Regions from separate parts of the Kitasatospora sp. NPDC127121 genome, predicted to be linked through region 1. Evidence: riboswitches for the same ligand, from Rfam matches in the RefSeq annotation. Region 1 holds a riboswitch; the other holds the start of a gene.
The links. Region 1 has a riboswitch for guanidine ahead of ACFVHI_RS03130 (multidrug efflux SMR transporter). Riboswitches for the same ligand answer to the same signal wherever they lie in the genome.

Region 1 (7,466 bases):
GGCGTACAGCTGGTAGACGGCGACGGCGCCGTCCGCGCGGGCGATCTCGATCCGGTCTCCGCGCCGGAGCGCCCCCAGGTTGTAGAAGACGGCCGGGCCGGCCTTGTTGTCGACGTGCCCGGCCAGGATGGCGGTGCCGCGCTGCCCGGGGCTGGCCCCGCCGCGGTACCAGCCCGCCAGGTTGCGGTCCGCCTCGGGCGGGGCCTGGAGGTGGCCGTCGGGGTCGAGGCCGAGCGCGGTGACCGGGGCGTCCAGCCGGACGGCCGGGATGCGGATGCGGGTGGGGTCGGACGGGCCCAGTGGCGGGGCGACGGAGACCGGGGCGAAGCCGGACAGCGTCTGGGTGCTGCCGGGGGCGGGCGGCAGCGCGCCCTGCCCGCCGTCGTGCAGCAGCCAGGCGCCGAGTACCAGCGCGGCACCGGCCGCCAGGGTGCCCGGCCACGGGCTCCTGCTCTGCTGGACGCCCACGGGCGCTCCCCTCTACCGACGGATTCCCGATCCTGGGAGTTTCCTGGGAAACAATTCAATCGGATCGGACCTTAAAGCACGTCCACACGATGGGCGTAATGACACCCCCCGTTCGGCAGGGCAATCGCCCGAATCCGTGCGCCCAGTGGGCACCCGGTGACGGAACGCGACGGCCGTTTCCCAGGTGACGGCGCCACCGGAACGCCTCGGTACGAGCTTCGACGGCGCGGGGGGCCTGTCCGGTTGCGTCAATCGGGCGATCGATGACGACCTCGGGTGGCGCCTCGTCGACCGATCGGGCCCAGCTGGCATGCTGACCCGGTCACGGGTTCTATCACCCCACTTGTCCGACCGGATTTCCGCACGCCTGTACGCCTGCCGAACGCCTCATGAACGGAGTGACCATGGCCGCTCTCTCCCGCCGCACCCTGCTGGCCGCCGGTGCGGCCTCCGCCGCCACCCTGGCGACCGGCTGTGGAAGCAACAGCGCCGACAAGCCGATGATCGGCTCGGCCGTCCCCCCCACCGGCGCGGCCGTCGACGAGAGTGCCGGCCCCACGGACACCGCCGAGCCGCAGGCCGTCCTGATCGGCGACGGCTCCACCTCCGACACCGGGGCCCAGCCCCACCAGCCCACCCCCGAGCGGCTCAAGGCCGGCGAGAGGCCGCCGCAGTTCGTGGTCTTCTCCTGGGACGGCGCCGGCGAACTCGACAACGGCCTGTTCGCCCGCTTCCGCCGGCTGGCGCAGGAGCACAACGCCTCGATGACCTTCTTCCTCAGCGGCCTCTACCTGCTGCCCGAGTCCAAGAAGGACCTCTACCGCCCCCCGCAGCACAAGGTCGGCGCCTCCGAGATCGGCTACCTCACCGACCAGCACATCCACGACACCCTGGAGAACGTGCACGCGGCCTGGCTGGAGGGCCACGAGATCGGCACCCACTTCAACGGCCACTTCTGCGGCTCCACCGGCGTCGGCAAGTGGTCCCCGGAGGAGTGGGACAGCGAGATCCAGCAGGCCATGGACTTCGTGACGAACTGGCGCACCAACACCGGCTTCACCGACCTGCCGGCGCTGCCCTTCGACTACCACAGGGAGCTGATCGGCAGCCGCACCCCCTGCCTGGAGGGCCAGCGCAACCTGCTGCCCACCGCGGTCAAGCGCGGCTGGCGCTACGACAGCAGCGGCAACGGCACCCAGGTGTGGCCGCAGAAGATCCAGGGCGGCGCGCTCTGGGACCTCCCGCTGCAGTCCATCCCCTTCCCTGGGCACACCTTCCAGGTGCTGTCGATGGACTACAACATCATGTACAACCAGTGCGGCCCCAACACCAAGGCCGACCCGGCGCTCTACCCGGGCTTCCAGGCCCAGGCCCGCGACTCCTACCTGCTGGGCTTCGACCGCACCTACAACGGCAACCGGGCACCGTACGTCATCGGCAACCACTTCGAGGAGTGGAACGGCGGCATCTACATGAACGCCGTCGAGGACGTGCTCCGGACCATCGCGGACAAGCCGGAGGTCCGGCTGGTCTCGTTCCGCCAACTGGTGGACTGGCTGGACGCCCAGGACCCGGCGGTGCTGCGCAAGCTCCAGGGCCTCGCCCCGGGCCAGGCGCCGACCGGCGGCTGGGAGGCCTTCCTCGGCACCCCCGGGGCACCGCCGGTGCCCGCCGCCGCCGGCTGACCCTCAGGACCTGGTCCGGACCCGGCCGGAGAGCAGCGCCCCCAGCAGCGCCACGCCGGCCATGGCCAGCAGGATCACCGCGAACGCCACGGGCGACCCGGCGGCACCGGACGAGCCGGCGGCCCCGGCACCCTCGTGGGCGGCGGCGAGCGAGCCGCCGCCCAGCACCGCGAACATCACTCCCGCCAGGCCCGTCAGCAGGACGTTGCCCAGCGCGTCGCTCATCTGCAGGGCCGCCGAGTTCACCCCGGCGTCCTCCGGCGCGGAGAGCTTCATCATCAGCACGCTGACGCTCGCGACCGTCAGTCCCATCCCGATGCCGCCGATACCCCAGGCAACCGCCGCCACCCAGGCCGGCACCGCCGGGACCAGCACCAGCGCGGCGCCCGCGATCGCCACCGCGGTCAGCACGAACCCGCCCCGGATCATCGCCTCGCGGTAGCGCTCCGCCCCCGGCCGCCCCTGCAGCCAGGAGCCCAGCGCCCAGGTGAGCCCGCCGCTGGTCAGGGTGAGCCCCGACATCGTCGGCGAGAGGCCGCGTTCGGTGGTCATCATCAGCGGGACGAAGGCCTCGGCCCCGAGGAACGCCCCGGCCGCCAGTCCGCGCAGCAGGATCACCGCCGGCAGCCCCCGACCGGCCCGCAGGGTCCGCTCGGGCAACAGCCCCAGGACGGCCGGCACCAGCAGCGCCGCCCCGACGGTCCCGGGGAGCAGCCCGATCAGGTCGTGCCGCCCGCCCGCGTACTGCAGCAGGCCGGCACCGAGCGCCGCCATCGCGGCCAGCAGGGTGCGCCGGCGGTCGAACTCCGCGCCCCTGGCCACCGGGTGCTCCCGCTCGGAGCGGGTCAGCGCGGGGCCCATCACGGCCAGCGGCAGCAGGATCAGCACCGGCACGGCCAGGAACACCCAGCGCCAGCCGAGGTGCTGGGTGATCGCGCCGGAGACCAGCGGCCCGATGATCGAGGGCAGCACCCAGGCCGAGGAGAAGGCCGCGAACACCGCCGGCCGCAGCCGCTCCGGGTAGGCCCGGCCGACCACCACGTACAGCGCGACGATCACCAGCCCGCCGCCCAGGCCCTGGACCGCCCGCCCGGTCACGAACACCCACATCCCCGGCGCCGTCCCGGCCACCACCAGGCCCACGCCGAACACCGCGATGCCGGTGAACAGCGGCTGCAACGGCCCGCGCCGGTCGCACCACTGCCCGGAGACGACCAGCGCGAACAGCGTGGTGGTGAAGTAGCCGGAGAAGGCGAAGGCGTACAGCCCGATGCCGTTCAACTGGCGGGCCGCGGTCGGCATCGCGGTGTTGACGGCGGTCGCCTCGAAGGCGATCACCAGGACCACCGACACGATCCCCAGCGTCAGAGCGCGGTAGCGGCCACTGAGGACCCCGCCACCGGGGTCGGGTTCGGAGGGTATCGAGGCGGAGTCGACCGAGGTGGGGGAGGCAGTGGTCATACGTAACATCGTAAGGGCCGTCTGGCTTCATGACCCCTGACCCGAGTCGGTGATCAGCTAGTCCGCAGGGCTTAGGACCAGGGTCAGGGGGAAGCTCAGCCGGCGGTCAGTGGAGCACCTTCAGGCCGACCACGCCGGAGACGATGAGCAGCAGGCAGCCGATCCGGGCCGCCGTCACCGCGTCCCCCAGGACGGCCATGCCGTAGAGCGCGGTGCCGACCGCGCCGATGCCGACCCAGACCGCGTAGCCGGTGCCGATCGGAATGGTGCGCATCGCGTACGCCAGCCCGCCCATGCTCAGCAGCAGGGTCACACCGAAGACGAGGCTGGGGGTGAGCCGGGAAAAGCCCTTGGACGACTCCAGGGCCACCGCCCACACGGTCTCCAGGACACCCGAGATGATCAGAACGAGCCATGCCATGACGGCCTACCTCCGCAGTCCACAGCGGCCGGATTGCCGCTGAACTGCGCCGTCTTGTCGTCACCGGGTACGACGCGCTCGTCCGGGGCGGCCGGGCAACCGACCACCTGGTTCCGACCGTAGCACAAGCCGCCATACAGAATTTACATTCCACCGTTGACGGCCCCCCGCGCATTCCGCCACTATGAATTCACTGGCCGTGTGCCCGAGTGGCTTAGGGAACCGTCTGCAAAGCGGTGTACACGGGTTCGATTCCCGTCATGGCCTCGCCGGAAATGGAATTGCCGGTCGACATTCCGTCGACCGGCAATTCCTTTTTCCGCCATTTCCGGGGCGGTCGGCCGAAACCGCCGCCCCCGCCCGTCAGACCGCGACCGCGTCCTCCGGCCGGATCGGCAGCCGGCCGACCGGCAGACCGGTGGCCGCCCGGACGGCGGCGGCCACGGCCGCCGGGGCGACCACCGCGGGGGCGGCGCTGACCGCCTTGGCCCCGAAGGTGGCGACCACGTCCCGCTCCTCCAGCAGAGCGGCGATCCGTACCTGCGGGGTGTCCAGCGCGGTGGGCAGCCGGTAGCCGGTGAGCGAGGGGTTCAGCAGCACGCCGCCCTCGGTGCGCAGGTCCTCCAACAGCGCCAGGCCGACGCCCTGGGCCACGCCCGCCTCGATCCGGTCCTCGATCTGCCGCGGGTTCAGCGCCCGGCCGACGTCCTGGGCGACCGTCATCTCGACCACCCGGACGGCGCCCAGCTCGATGTCCACGTCCACCACCGCGCGCATCGCGCAGAACGCGATCGACACGAAGGCGTCGCCCTGCCCGGACTCGTCCAGCGGCTCGGTGGGGTGCGGGCGGCACTGGGCCGTCGCCCAGAGCTCCTTGCCCTCCAGCGCCTCGGCGACCGGCATGCCGAGCACCCCGTCGTACGAGGTGATCTTGCCGTCGGCGATCTGCAGCAGTTCCACCGACATCCCGAAGTTGGCGGCGATCGGCTGCAGCAGCTGGTGGCGGACCATCAGCGCGGCGCGCTCGACGGCGCCGCCGGAGACCCAGGTGTGCCGGCCGCGGGCGGAGGGACCGGCGATGGACTGGTCGCTGTCGGCCGGCGCGATGTACACCTCGCTGACGCCCAGCACGGTCTGCACGATCTGCCGGGCCAGCGTGGCGAAGCCCTGTCCGGAGTCGACGGCCGCGCAGATCACCGTGGCGTGGTCGCCGCTGACCCGCACGGTGGCGGTGGAGACCTCGTCCTCGCCCTCGGCGCCGAGCATGTGCACCATGCCGACGGCGTAGCCGATCCCGCGCCGCACCGCCGCCGGGTCGCCGGCGCCACCGGGCCCGCCCGGCAGCAGCCACTCGGCGTCCGGGTCGTCCACCGGCAGGGCAGGCAGCGGCTCGGCCGCGACAGCCTCCAGCAGCGCGCCGACCGGCGCCGGGCAGGTGACGGCCTGTCCGGTGGGCATCGGGTCGCCGGTGGCCATCGCGTTGCGGCGGCGGATCTCCACCGGGTCCACGCCGATCCGGGCGGCCAGCTGGTCCAGCTGCGACTCGTAGGCGAAGCAGGCCTGCAACGCGCCCTCGCCGCGCATCCGCCCGGCCGGCGGGTTGTTGGTGCGTACCGCCCAGGCGTCCACGAAGACGTTCGGGCAGACGTACGGGCCGACCGAGAACGCGGTGGCGGCGGCCAGCGCCTCGGCGGAGACGTCCGCGTACGCGCCGCCGTCCAGCAGGATCTGCGCCTCGACCTTCACCAGGGTGCCCTCGGCGTCGGCGTGGTGGCGGTAGCGCAGCAGCGCGGGGTGGCGCGAGGGGTGGGTGTGGAAGGACTCCTCGCGGGTGAGGGTCATCTTCACCGGGCGGCCGGTGCGCAGCGCCAGCAGCGCCAGGGTGACCTGGAAGGAGAGGTCCTCGCGGTCGGTGGTGGCCCCGGGTACGCCGGTGACCACCAGCCGGACCCGGTCGGGCTCCAGGCCGAGGCAGGCGGCGGTGCGGTCGCGGTCGCCGTGCGGGTCGGTGGAGGACAGGTGCAGTTCGACGCCGCCGTCCGGGCGCGGCACGGCCAGCCCGGCCTCGGCGCCGAGCGGGGCCGGGTCCTGACGGCCGACCTGGTAGAGGCCCTCGATGATGATCTCGCCGGCCGCGTCCGGATCCCCGGTGCGCAGCGGCAGGTGGCGGAACAGGTTGCCGTCCGGGTGCAGCGACGGGGCGGTGAAGGCCTGCTCGGGGTCGGTGACGGCCTCCAGCAGCTCGTAGTCGACCGCGATCAGACCGACCGCCAGCCGGGCGGTGTCCGGGTGGTCGGCGGCCACCGCGGCGATCGGCTCTCCGTGGTGGCGCACCACGCCCGCGGCCAGCACCGGCCGGTCGGCGACGATCGGCCCGGCCGGGGCGCCGTCCGGGGTGCCGTCCGGACCGGGCGGCAGGTCGGCGGCGGTGACCACGGCGTGCACGCCGGGCAGCGCGAGCGCCGCCGCGGTGTCGATGCCCCTGATCCGGGCGTGCGGGTGCGGCGAGCGCAGCACCGCGCCCCAGAGCAGCCCCTCGGCCCACAGGTCGGCCGCGTACGGGTAGATGCCGAGCGCCTTGGGCAGCGCGTCGCTGCGCAGCGGTGAGCTGCCCAGGCCGAACGGCTCCGGTGCGCCGCCCTCGCCGCCGTCCTGCTGGAGTGCTGCGCCGATGTCGGTAGGCGACGTCATGATGCGTGGTCGTCCTCGGGGAGCCGGATGCCGTGGGCGGGGGTGGCGCCGTACGGGACGCCGGCCGGGGCGGTGCCACCGGCCGGAGCGCCGTGCGGGGGCGTGGCGACGTAGGGCGTGCCGTGCGGGGGCGTGCCGTCGAAGGCGGCCCCGGGCAGCGGCGTGCCGTGCGCGGGGGTGGGTTCGTAGACCGGGGCGTCGTACCCGGCGTCGTAGCCGTTCTGCTGCGGGTAGCCGCCGGGCACGTAGGTGCCGTGGGCGGGGGTGCCCTGGTACGGCTGCTCGGGGTAGCCCTGCGGCGGGTAGTACACCTGGTCGTCGGCGGTCTGGGCGGGGATGCCCTGGACCGGCGTCAGGACGGCGGTGTCGTACACGCCGGTGTCGTAGCCGCCCTGGCCGTCGCCGTACGGCTGGTCGGCGCCGGCCGGGGGCTGCTCGGCGGGCGGCTGCGGGACGTGCTCGATCCAGGCGTCGGCATCGGCGTAGACCGGCGGTTCGGCGGCCTGCTGCGGTCCGGCGGCCGCTTCCCCGGCGGGCTGGTCGGCGGCCTGGCCGGTGTCCGGTGAGGCGGCCTGGGCGGCGGTCGCGGCGGCCGTCTCCTCCGCCTCCTCGACGTCCTCGGCGCGCGCGTCGGCGATGCTCTGGACGGCGGCCAGCACGCCGCGGTAGCCGGTGCAGCGGCAGAGGTTGCCGCAGAGCGCCTGGCGGGCCTCGACCTCGGTCGGGCGGTGGTTGCGCTG
Region 2 (7,466 bases), on a different contig from region 1:
GCGGCTCGTTGAGCCCCTGGCCGTTGGTGATGCCGACGGGCTTGACGCCGAGGGCGAGCACCGCGTCGAGGTCCTCCTGGGTGAGGGTGACGATCCGCTGGGGCGCGGCGGGGATCTCGACGGCCTTGCCGGTCGCGTCCTTGACGGTGCGCTTGCCGCCGGCCGCGTCCGCCGCCGGGCTGCCGGCGGCGGTGGAGCCGCCCGCGGAGCCCGAGGATCCGGAGGAGGACCCGGAGGAGCCGCACCCGGCGAGCAGGAGGGCGGCCGCCCCGGTGACGGCCAGCGCCCGGGCCGCGCGGCGGCGGACGGGGTGGAGCGGGCTCTGGGCGAACGGCATGGGTGCCTCCGGGCAGCGGTGGTACGGGGGTTGGGCGGCGTCCGGGTGACCTGGCACGGTGGCGGTGCCCACAGGACGATGCGCTCATTAGGTTAGCCTTACCTTATGACATTGTCGCAAGTGGGCGCCCCCGGGGAGTCCCGCACCGAGCCGGACGCCCCGCCGCCACCGCCACCACCGCGCGGGGACGGCCGCCGCGCCGCCTGGCCGATCGCCCTCGGCGCGGTCGCGGTCCTGCTCGCCCTCGCCGCGCTCTCGCTGTCCGTCGGCGCCGGGGAGGTCGGCCCCGGGCGGGTGCTGGACTACCTGCTGGACCGCCACGGCGCCCGCGCGGACAGCCGGCTCGCCCTCGTCGTCGGCGACCTGCGCCTGCCCCGCACGGCCACCGCCCTGCTGGTCGGCGCCGCACTCGGGGTCGCCGGGGCGCAGCTGCAGTCCGTCACCCGCAACCCGCTCGCCGAGACCGGACTGCTCGGCGTCAACGCCGGCGCCTCCCTGGGGGTCGTGCTCGGCATCGCCGTACTCGGCATCCAGACCTCGTACGGGTACCTGGCCTTCGCCTTCGGCGGCGCCGTGCTCGCCAGCACGCTGGTGCTGCTCATCGCGGGCGCCCGGGGCGGGTCGCCGATGCGGCTGGTGCTCGGCGGCTCGGCGGTCGGCGCCACCTTCGGCGGGCTCACCGGCGTGCTGATCGTCAACTCGCCCGAGGCGTACGACCGGTACCGGGTGTGGGTGCTGGGCTCGCTGGCCGGGGTGGAGGGCTGGACGACGCTGCGCCAGCTCGCCCCGGTGCTCGGCGTGGGCTTCCTGCTCGCCCTGCTCGCCACCCGGCCGCTCACCGCGCTCGCGCTCGGCGACGACCTCGCCCGCGGCCTCGGCCACCGCCCCGGCGCCACCCGGGCCGCGGTCGCCTTCGCCGTCACCCTGCTGACCGCCTCGGCCGTCGCGCTGGCCGGCCCGATCTCCTTCCTCGGCCTGCTCGCCGGATTCCTGGCACGGACCGTCGCCGGCCCCAGGGTCGGGCAACTCACCGTGCTCGCAGGGCTGTTCGGCGCCGCCGTGCTCACCGGGGCCGATGTGCTGGCCCGGGTGGTGGCCCGCCCGTTCGAGGCGCCGGTGTCGGTGATCGTCTCCCTGGTCGGCGCCCCCGCGCTGATCGCGATCGTCCGCTCCCGCCGGACCGCCGCGCTCGGCATGGCCGATCCGGCCGAGCCCTCCCCCGTCCGGCGGTCCGAGCCGCCCGCGCCCAAACCCGACCTGGTGCTGCGGCGCGGCGCCTGGTCGCTGCTGCTCCCCCGCCGGGCGCTGCTCGCCTCGCTCGCCCTGGCCGCGGCGCTGCTCGCCATCGTCGTCGTGTCCGCCCACGCCGGGCAGAGCGAACTCGGCCTCGGCCGCACCCTCCAGGCCGTGTTCGGCTACGGCGACCGGCTGGACGTGCTGCTGGTGCAGAAGTTCCGGCTCGGCCGGATCGTCGCCGGGCTCGCCGCCGGCGCCGCCCTCGGCCTGGCCGGCTGCCTCACCCAGACCCTCGCCCGCAACCGCCTCGCCACCCCCGAACTGCTCGGCGTCAACGACGGCGCCACCGCCGCCGTCCTGATCTCCGCCACCGTCTCCGGCACCTTCGGCGCCTGGTGGGCCGGCCCGCTCGGCGCGCTGGCCGCCGTCCTGGTCGTCACCCTGGTCTCCGGCGGGCTCGGCGCGCAGGGCTACCGGGTGCTGGTCGTCGGCCTCGCGATGTCCGCGCTCGCCTCGGCCGTCATCCAGGTCGCGCTCGCCCGCCGCTCGCTCAACTCGGCCGGCTCGCTGTACGTCTGGACCTCCGGCAGCCTCAACGGGCGGGACTACGCCGTCGCCACCCCGGTCCTGATCGGGCTGGCCGTGCTCGTGCCGCTCGCGCTGGCGGCGGCCCGGCGGCTGGCGGTGCTGCGCTTCGACGACAGCGTGGCCGCCTCGCTGGGCGTCGACCCGGGCCGGGTCCGGCTCGGCTGTCTGCTGCTGGCCGTCGCGCTGGCCGGACTGGCCGTCGGCGTGTGCGGGCCGGTCGGCTTCGTCGCGCTGGCCGCGCCCGTGATCGCCGGGCGGCTGGCCGGGCCGGCGCGCGTACCGGTCCTCGGCTCGGCACTGACCGGCGCCGTCCTCGTCGTGCTCGCCGACACCGTGGGGCGGGTGCTGATCGGCGGGGTGGAGATCCCCGTCGGCATCGTCACCACCGTCCTCGGCGGCCCCTTCCTGCTCTGGGTGCTGCTCGGCCGCAAGGGCACCCCCGCCTAACCTCCCCGAGGAGTCCCGCAGATGGAAACCCTTCCCCTGGTCGAGCCCGATCCGGCCGACCCCGCCTACCGCCTGGTCACCTTCGTGCACGAGGACGCGTCGTGCGACGGCGTGCTCGCGCTCCTGCACACCGTCACCGACAAGGACCGGCACGCCGGCGACCTCGCCCCGCACCTGATGACCCGCCGCGGCGACGGCCGTTGGTCGATCACCTACCGGCTGCGCGCCGACCACCGGGCGTCCTACCAGCTGTACCCGTTCCGGGGGGACGCCCCCGGCACCACCCGGGCGGACTGGCTGCGCGTCCTCGACCACGCCCGCCCCGACCCGCACGACGCCGCCCCCCGGCTGCCCGCCCGCGACGGGCGCCACCCGTCGTCCGTGCTCAGCCTGCCCGACGCCCCCGCCCAGCCGTACGCCCGGCGGCGCGACGGCGTGCCGCGCGGGCGGATGGTGGCCCACGAGGTGGCCGGGCGGCGGGTGGACGTCCACCTCCCCGCCGGTGGCGGGCCTTCCGCCGGTGGCGGGCCGTTCGCGGTGGCCGTGCTGCTGGACGGCGAGATGTGGGGCGAGGTGCTGTCGGTCGGCGACACCCTCGACAACCTGGCGGCGGACGGCGCCATCCCGCCCACCGTCGCCCTGCTCGTCCACACCATGGGCCCCTGCCGCCCTGACGACCTCAGCTGCAACCCGGCCTTCGTCGACCTCCTCGCCGACCGCCTCCTCCCCTGGGCGGCAGCGGAGTTCGGCACCACCACCGACCCGGCCGGCACCGTCATCGCCGGCCAGAGCGCGGGCGGCCTCACCGCCGCCTTCGCCGCGTTCCGGCGCCCCGACCGCTTCGGCGGCGCGCTCTGCCAGTCCGGTTCCTTCTGGTGGCCGGACGAGACGGAGTTCGACGAGGGCAGTGAGTGGCTGACCCGCCAATTCGCCCGCGAGCAACGGCGGGAGGCCCGGTTCTACGTCGAGGTCGGCCTCCAGGAGTGGATGCTGCTCCCGCAGAACCGCCACCTGCGCGACGTCCTCACCGCCCGCGGCTACGACCTCGCGTACCGCGAGTTCAACGGCGGCCACGACTACGCCTGTTGGCGCGGCGGGCTGGCGGACGGGCTGGCGCACCTGCTGGGGCGTGCCTGACGGTTCCCGGCGAATCGGCGAATCGGCGGACCGGCGGACCGGCGGACCGGCGGACCGGCGGACCGGCGCGCAGCGACGGGGGCGTGCTAGCGTCCCGGTGGCGGCGCGCCGGTGACCGCCCCGGACGAGATGTGCGCCGTACCCGGCCCGCCAAGACGACGCACCCAGGGAGACGTCATGGCCGCCGGTGCCCCGATCGCCCGTCCGCTCGACGTGCGGTGGATCCACGGATCCCCGTCCGCGAAGCACAACACGGACCCGGACATCCAGGTCCACGCGTACGACGAGCACACTGTCATCCTGCGGCAGAACAAGGCGGTCAACTACGAGGCGCCGTTCCTGTTCCTGCTGTTCGGGGGCGAGCGGGCCGTCCTGATCGACACCGGGGCCACCGCCTCCGCCGCGTACTTCCCGCTGCGCACCGTGGTCGACGGGCTCATCGACCGGTGGCTCGCCGACAACCCCCGCGACGGCTACGGGCTGCTCGTCCTGCACACCCACCCGCACGGCGACCACGTCGCGGGCGACGGGCAGTTCGCCGACCGGCCCGCGACGACCCTGGTCGGCGCCGACCCGGCCACGGCCTGGCCGTACTTCGGCTTCGACCAGGACCCGGACGCCGTCGCGCGGGTGGACCTCGGCGGCGGCCGGGTGCTCGAATGCCTGGCCACCCCGGGCCACCACCCGGCGGCCGTCACCTACTACGACCCGTGGACGGGCCTGCTGCTCACCGGCGACACCGTCTACCCGGGCCGCCTCTACATCGACGACTGGCCGGCCTTCACCCGCACCGTCGACCGGCTGATCGACTTCGCCGAACGCCGCCCCGTGACGCATCTGCTCGGCTGCCACATCGAGATGACCCGCACCCCCGGCGTCGACTACCCCATCCGCACGACCCACCAGCCCGACGAGCCGCCCCTGGAACTGACCGTCGGACACCTCCGGGCCATCCGCACCGCACTCGCCGACCTCGGCGACCGGCCGCGCCGGCACGCCCTGCCCGACCTGATCCTCTGGCCGAGTGCCTGAGCCCATCGGTCAGGCGCTCGGCGATCAGTCCTTGTACGGGACGAGCCGCGCGAGGTCCAGTTCGAAGCCGAACGGATCGGGAACGCTGATCGTCCCGCCGAACTCCCGCTCGGTCCTCGTGTGGTACCGGTCGTGGTTCGGCTCGGAGAACAGCGTGGCCGTCCGCTGCCGCGGGTCCACGATCAGGTAGAGCGGGAAGCCCATGCGCGGGTAGTCACGGACCTTCCCCGTCCAGTCGTTCTCGGGATTGGACGGGGAGACGATCTCGACCGCGATCAGGGCCAGCTCGGCGGGGATGTCGTGGCCGGCCAGGTCGATGACGTCCTCGGGCAGGTACGTGAGGTCGGGATTGCGCACGGAGCCGACCTCGGGTGAGGAGAGATCACTGTTCCCGGTGGGGAAGTAGCCGGGAGGGCAGTGCGCCTCGAACTGGCGTTGGACCAGCGCGAGGTTCAGCTGGTGGACCGACGACGGTGACGCCTGCATGACGATGATGTCGCCGGACAACTCCACCTTGTAGCCGTCCGGGAGACTGCGCCGGGCCTCTTCGAGAAGACGGTAGCGCTCGGGGTTCATGGACTCTCCTCCAGTGCTCCGGCCACCGTACGGCAGCCGGAGCCGATTCAGGGTGCCGGCGCCTCCCGGGGGAGGCGGGTGGTGAGAAGGGTGCCGGCGGCGACCAGGGCGGCGGTGAGCAGGAGGGCGAGGCGGTAGGGGCCGGGTGAGCCGCCGTCGGTGTCCAGGGCGCCGATGAGGGCGGCGGTGGCGGCGATGCCGAGGGCGCCGCCGAGGGTGCGGACGATGGTGAACAGGCCCATGGCCCGGCCCATCGCGGGCCCGGGGACGTCGGCGAAGCCGGCGATCTGGACGGTGAGCACGGCGGTGCCCAGGACGAGCCCGACCGCGAACATCAACGCCCGTACGGCCCAGGGGTTCTCGGCGAAGCCGAGGGCGGCCAGGACGAGGGCCGCGAGCAGCAGCGCGGGCAGCGCGAGGCGGCGGGGGCCGAACCGGGGCAGCAGGCGGTCGACCACCTGGGAGGCGGCCATCAGGCCGATCGCCTCGGGGAAGACGCTCAACCCTGCGTCGAGGGCCGAGGCCCCGAGGGCGGCCTGGTAGAGCAGCGGGAGGACGAACAGGGCGCCCATCAGGCCGGCCGAGGTGAGCAGCGCCAGCCAGGTGGCGGTGCCGAAGGTGCGGTCGGCGAGCTGCCGCAGGTCCACCAGTGGTTCGGCGGCGCGGAGTTGGTGGCGCACGGCGATGCCGAGCAGGAGGAGCCCGGCCACGCCGCCGAGCGCCACCGGGGGCGAGGACCAGCCGTGCGCCGGGCCGAAGCCGAGCGCGTAGGTGAGCAGCCCGAGGCCGGGGGTGGCGAGCAGGAAGCCGGTGGTGTCGAAGCGGCCGGCCGGCGGCTCGTCCGCCGCGCGCAGGCCGATGAGCCCGGTCACGACGGCCGCGACCCCGATCGGCACGTTGACCAGGAACAGCCAGTGCCAGGAGAGGTGTTCGGTCAGGAGGCCGCCGAGCGGCGGGCCGAGGGCGGGCATCAGGGCGGTCGGGACGATCAGGATCCGGCCCAGGCCGGCCCGCTCGTGCGGGGCGAAGGCCCGGAACAGCAGGGTCATCCCGACGGGGGTGAGCAGTCCGCCGGCCACGCCCTGGACGGCCCGCGCGGCGGCGAGCGAGCCGAGGCCGGGCGCGGCGGCGCACAGGGCGGAGGCGAGGGTGAACGCGGCCAGGGAGCCGAGGAAGACCCGCTTCACGCCGAACCGGTCGCCGAGCCAGCCCGCCACCGGCAGGCCGACGGCGAGGCCGACCAGGAAGGCCGTCTCGACGGCGTTGGCGGCCGAGACGGGCCGCCCGAAGTCCTCGGCGATGGTGAACAGCGCGGGGTTGACGATGGTCGAGTCCAGGCCGTTCATGCACATCGCGGCGGTGTAGACCACGACCACCGCGGCGCGCCCCGCGAGCAGGGGGCGCGCCCGGGCGGCCTCGACGGCCGGAGGGGTCACAGGTCGGTCCAGTGGGCGGTGATCCACTGCACGGCGTCGGCGCGCTCGCACGGGCCGTGGGAGACGTTCCAGCCGGCCGGGACGGCGGCGAAGGCCGGCCAGAGCGAGTGCTGGCCCTGGTCGTTGACGAGGGCGAGGAACTCGCCGTCACCGTCGAAGGGGTTGGCGGGGGCGTCACTCATCGGAGGACTTCTCCAGGTGGTCGGTGATCACGCGGGCGATGTGCGCGATCGGGGCGGGCAGGGTCATGTCCTTGTGCGAGCAGGCGACGTCGGTGTTGTCGATGCGGCCGGACACGTACGGGGTCCAGAGTTCGGGCACCAGGGTCTCGTCGATGGTGTCGACGGTGGCGCGGAAGAACAGCACGTCGCCGTCGAAGGGGCGGTGGTCGTGGCCCCGGACGAGGTGGTTGGTGTTGAGGTAGATCCGGTTGAGGGCGGCCACGGTGGCGTCGTCGAGCCCGGCGAGCGGGCTGCCCTCGCGGCGCAGCAGCTCGGTGACGGCGGCGAGTTCGAGCGGCCGCCCGGCGAGGTCCTCGGGGCCGTAGCCGCCCATGGTGAGCAGCGCCTCCAGCGCCTCGGCCTGGTCGGGGACGGGCAGGTCGCGGAAGCCCTCGGCGGGGTAGGCGTCCAGGATCGCGAGCAGTTCGACGGCGTGGCCGAGGTCCTGGAGCCGGA

Region 2: linked by a shared signal. The riboswitch ahead of ACFVHI_RS05385 (MBL fold metallo-hydrolase) and the one ahead of ACFVHI_RS03130 (multidrug efflux SMR transporter) in region 1 are both predicted to bind guanidine.

The regions. Positions count from the first base shown of each region.
Region 1 covers NZ_JBHXTQ010000002.1:188,370-195,835, forward strand. The annotation lists gene ACFVHI_RS03115 (class F sortase) at 1-468, opposite strand, end outside; gene ACFVHI_RS03120 (hypothetical protein) at 873-2,153, shown strand; gene ACFVHI_RS03125 (MFS transporter) at 2,157-3,614, opposite strand; gene ACFVHI_RS03130 (multidrug efflux SMR transporter) at 3,721-4,035, opposite strand; guanidine-III (ykkC-III) riboswitch at 4,079-4,145, opposite strand; tRNA gene ACFVHI_RS03135 (tRNA-Cys) at 4,231-4,302, shown strand; gene ACFVHI_RS03140 (xanthine dehydrogenase family protein molybdopterin-binding subunit) at 4,399-6,726, opposite strand; gene ACFVHI_RS03145 (2Fe-2S iron-sulfur cluster-binding protein) at 6,723-7,466, opposite strand, start outside.
Region 2 covers NZ_JBHXTQ010000005.1:113,920-121,385, reverse strand. The annotation lists gene ACFVHI_RS05400 (iron-siderophore ABC transporter substrate-binding protein) at 1-337, opposite strand, end outside; gene fhuB (Fe(3+)-hydroxamate ABC transporter permease FhuB) at 443-2,608, shown strand; gene fes (enterochelin esterase) at 2,630-3,745, shown strand; guanidine-III (ykkC-III) riboswitch at 3,850-3,910, shown strand; gene ACFVHI_RS05385 (MBL fold metallo-hydrolase) at 3,923-4,777, shown strand; gene ACFVHI_RS05380 (Uma2 family endonuclease) at 4,802-5,353, opposite strand; gene ACFVHI_RS05375 (DHA2 family efflux MFS transporter permease subunit) at 5,401-6,789, opposite strand; gene ACFVHI_RS05370 (MbtH family protein) at 6,786-6,971, opposite strand; gene ACFVHI_RS05365 (amino acid adenylation domain-containing protein) at 6,964-7,466, opposite strand, start outside.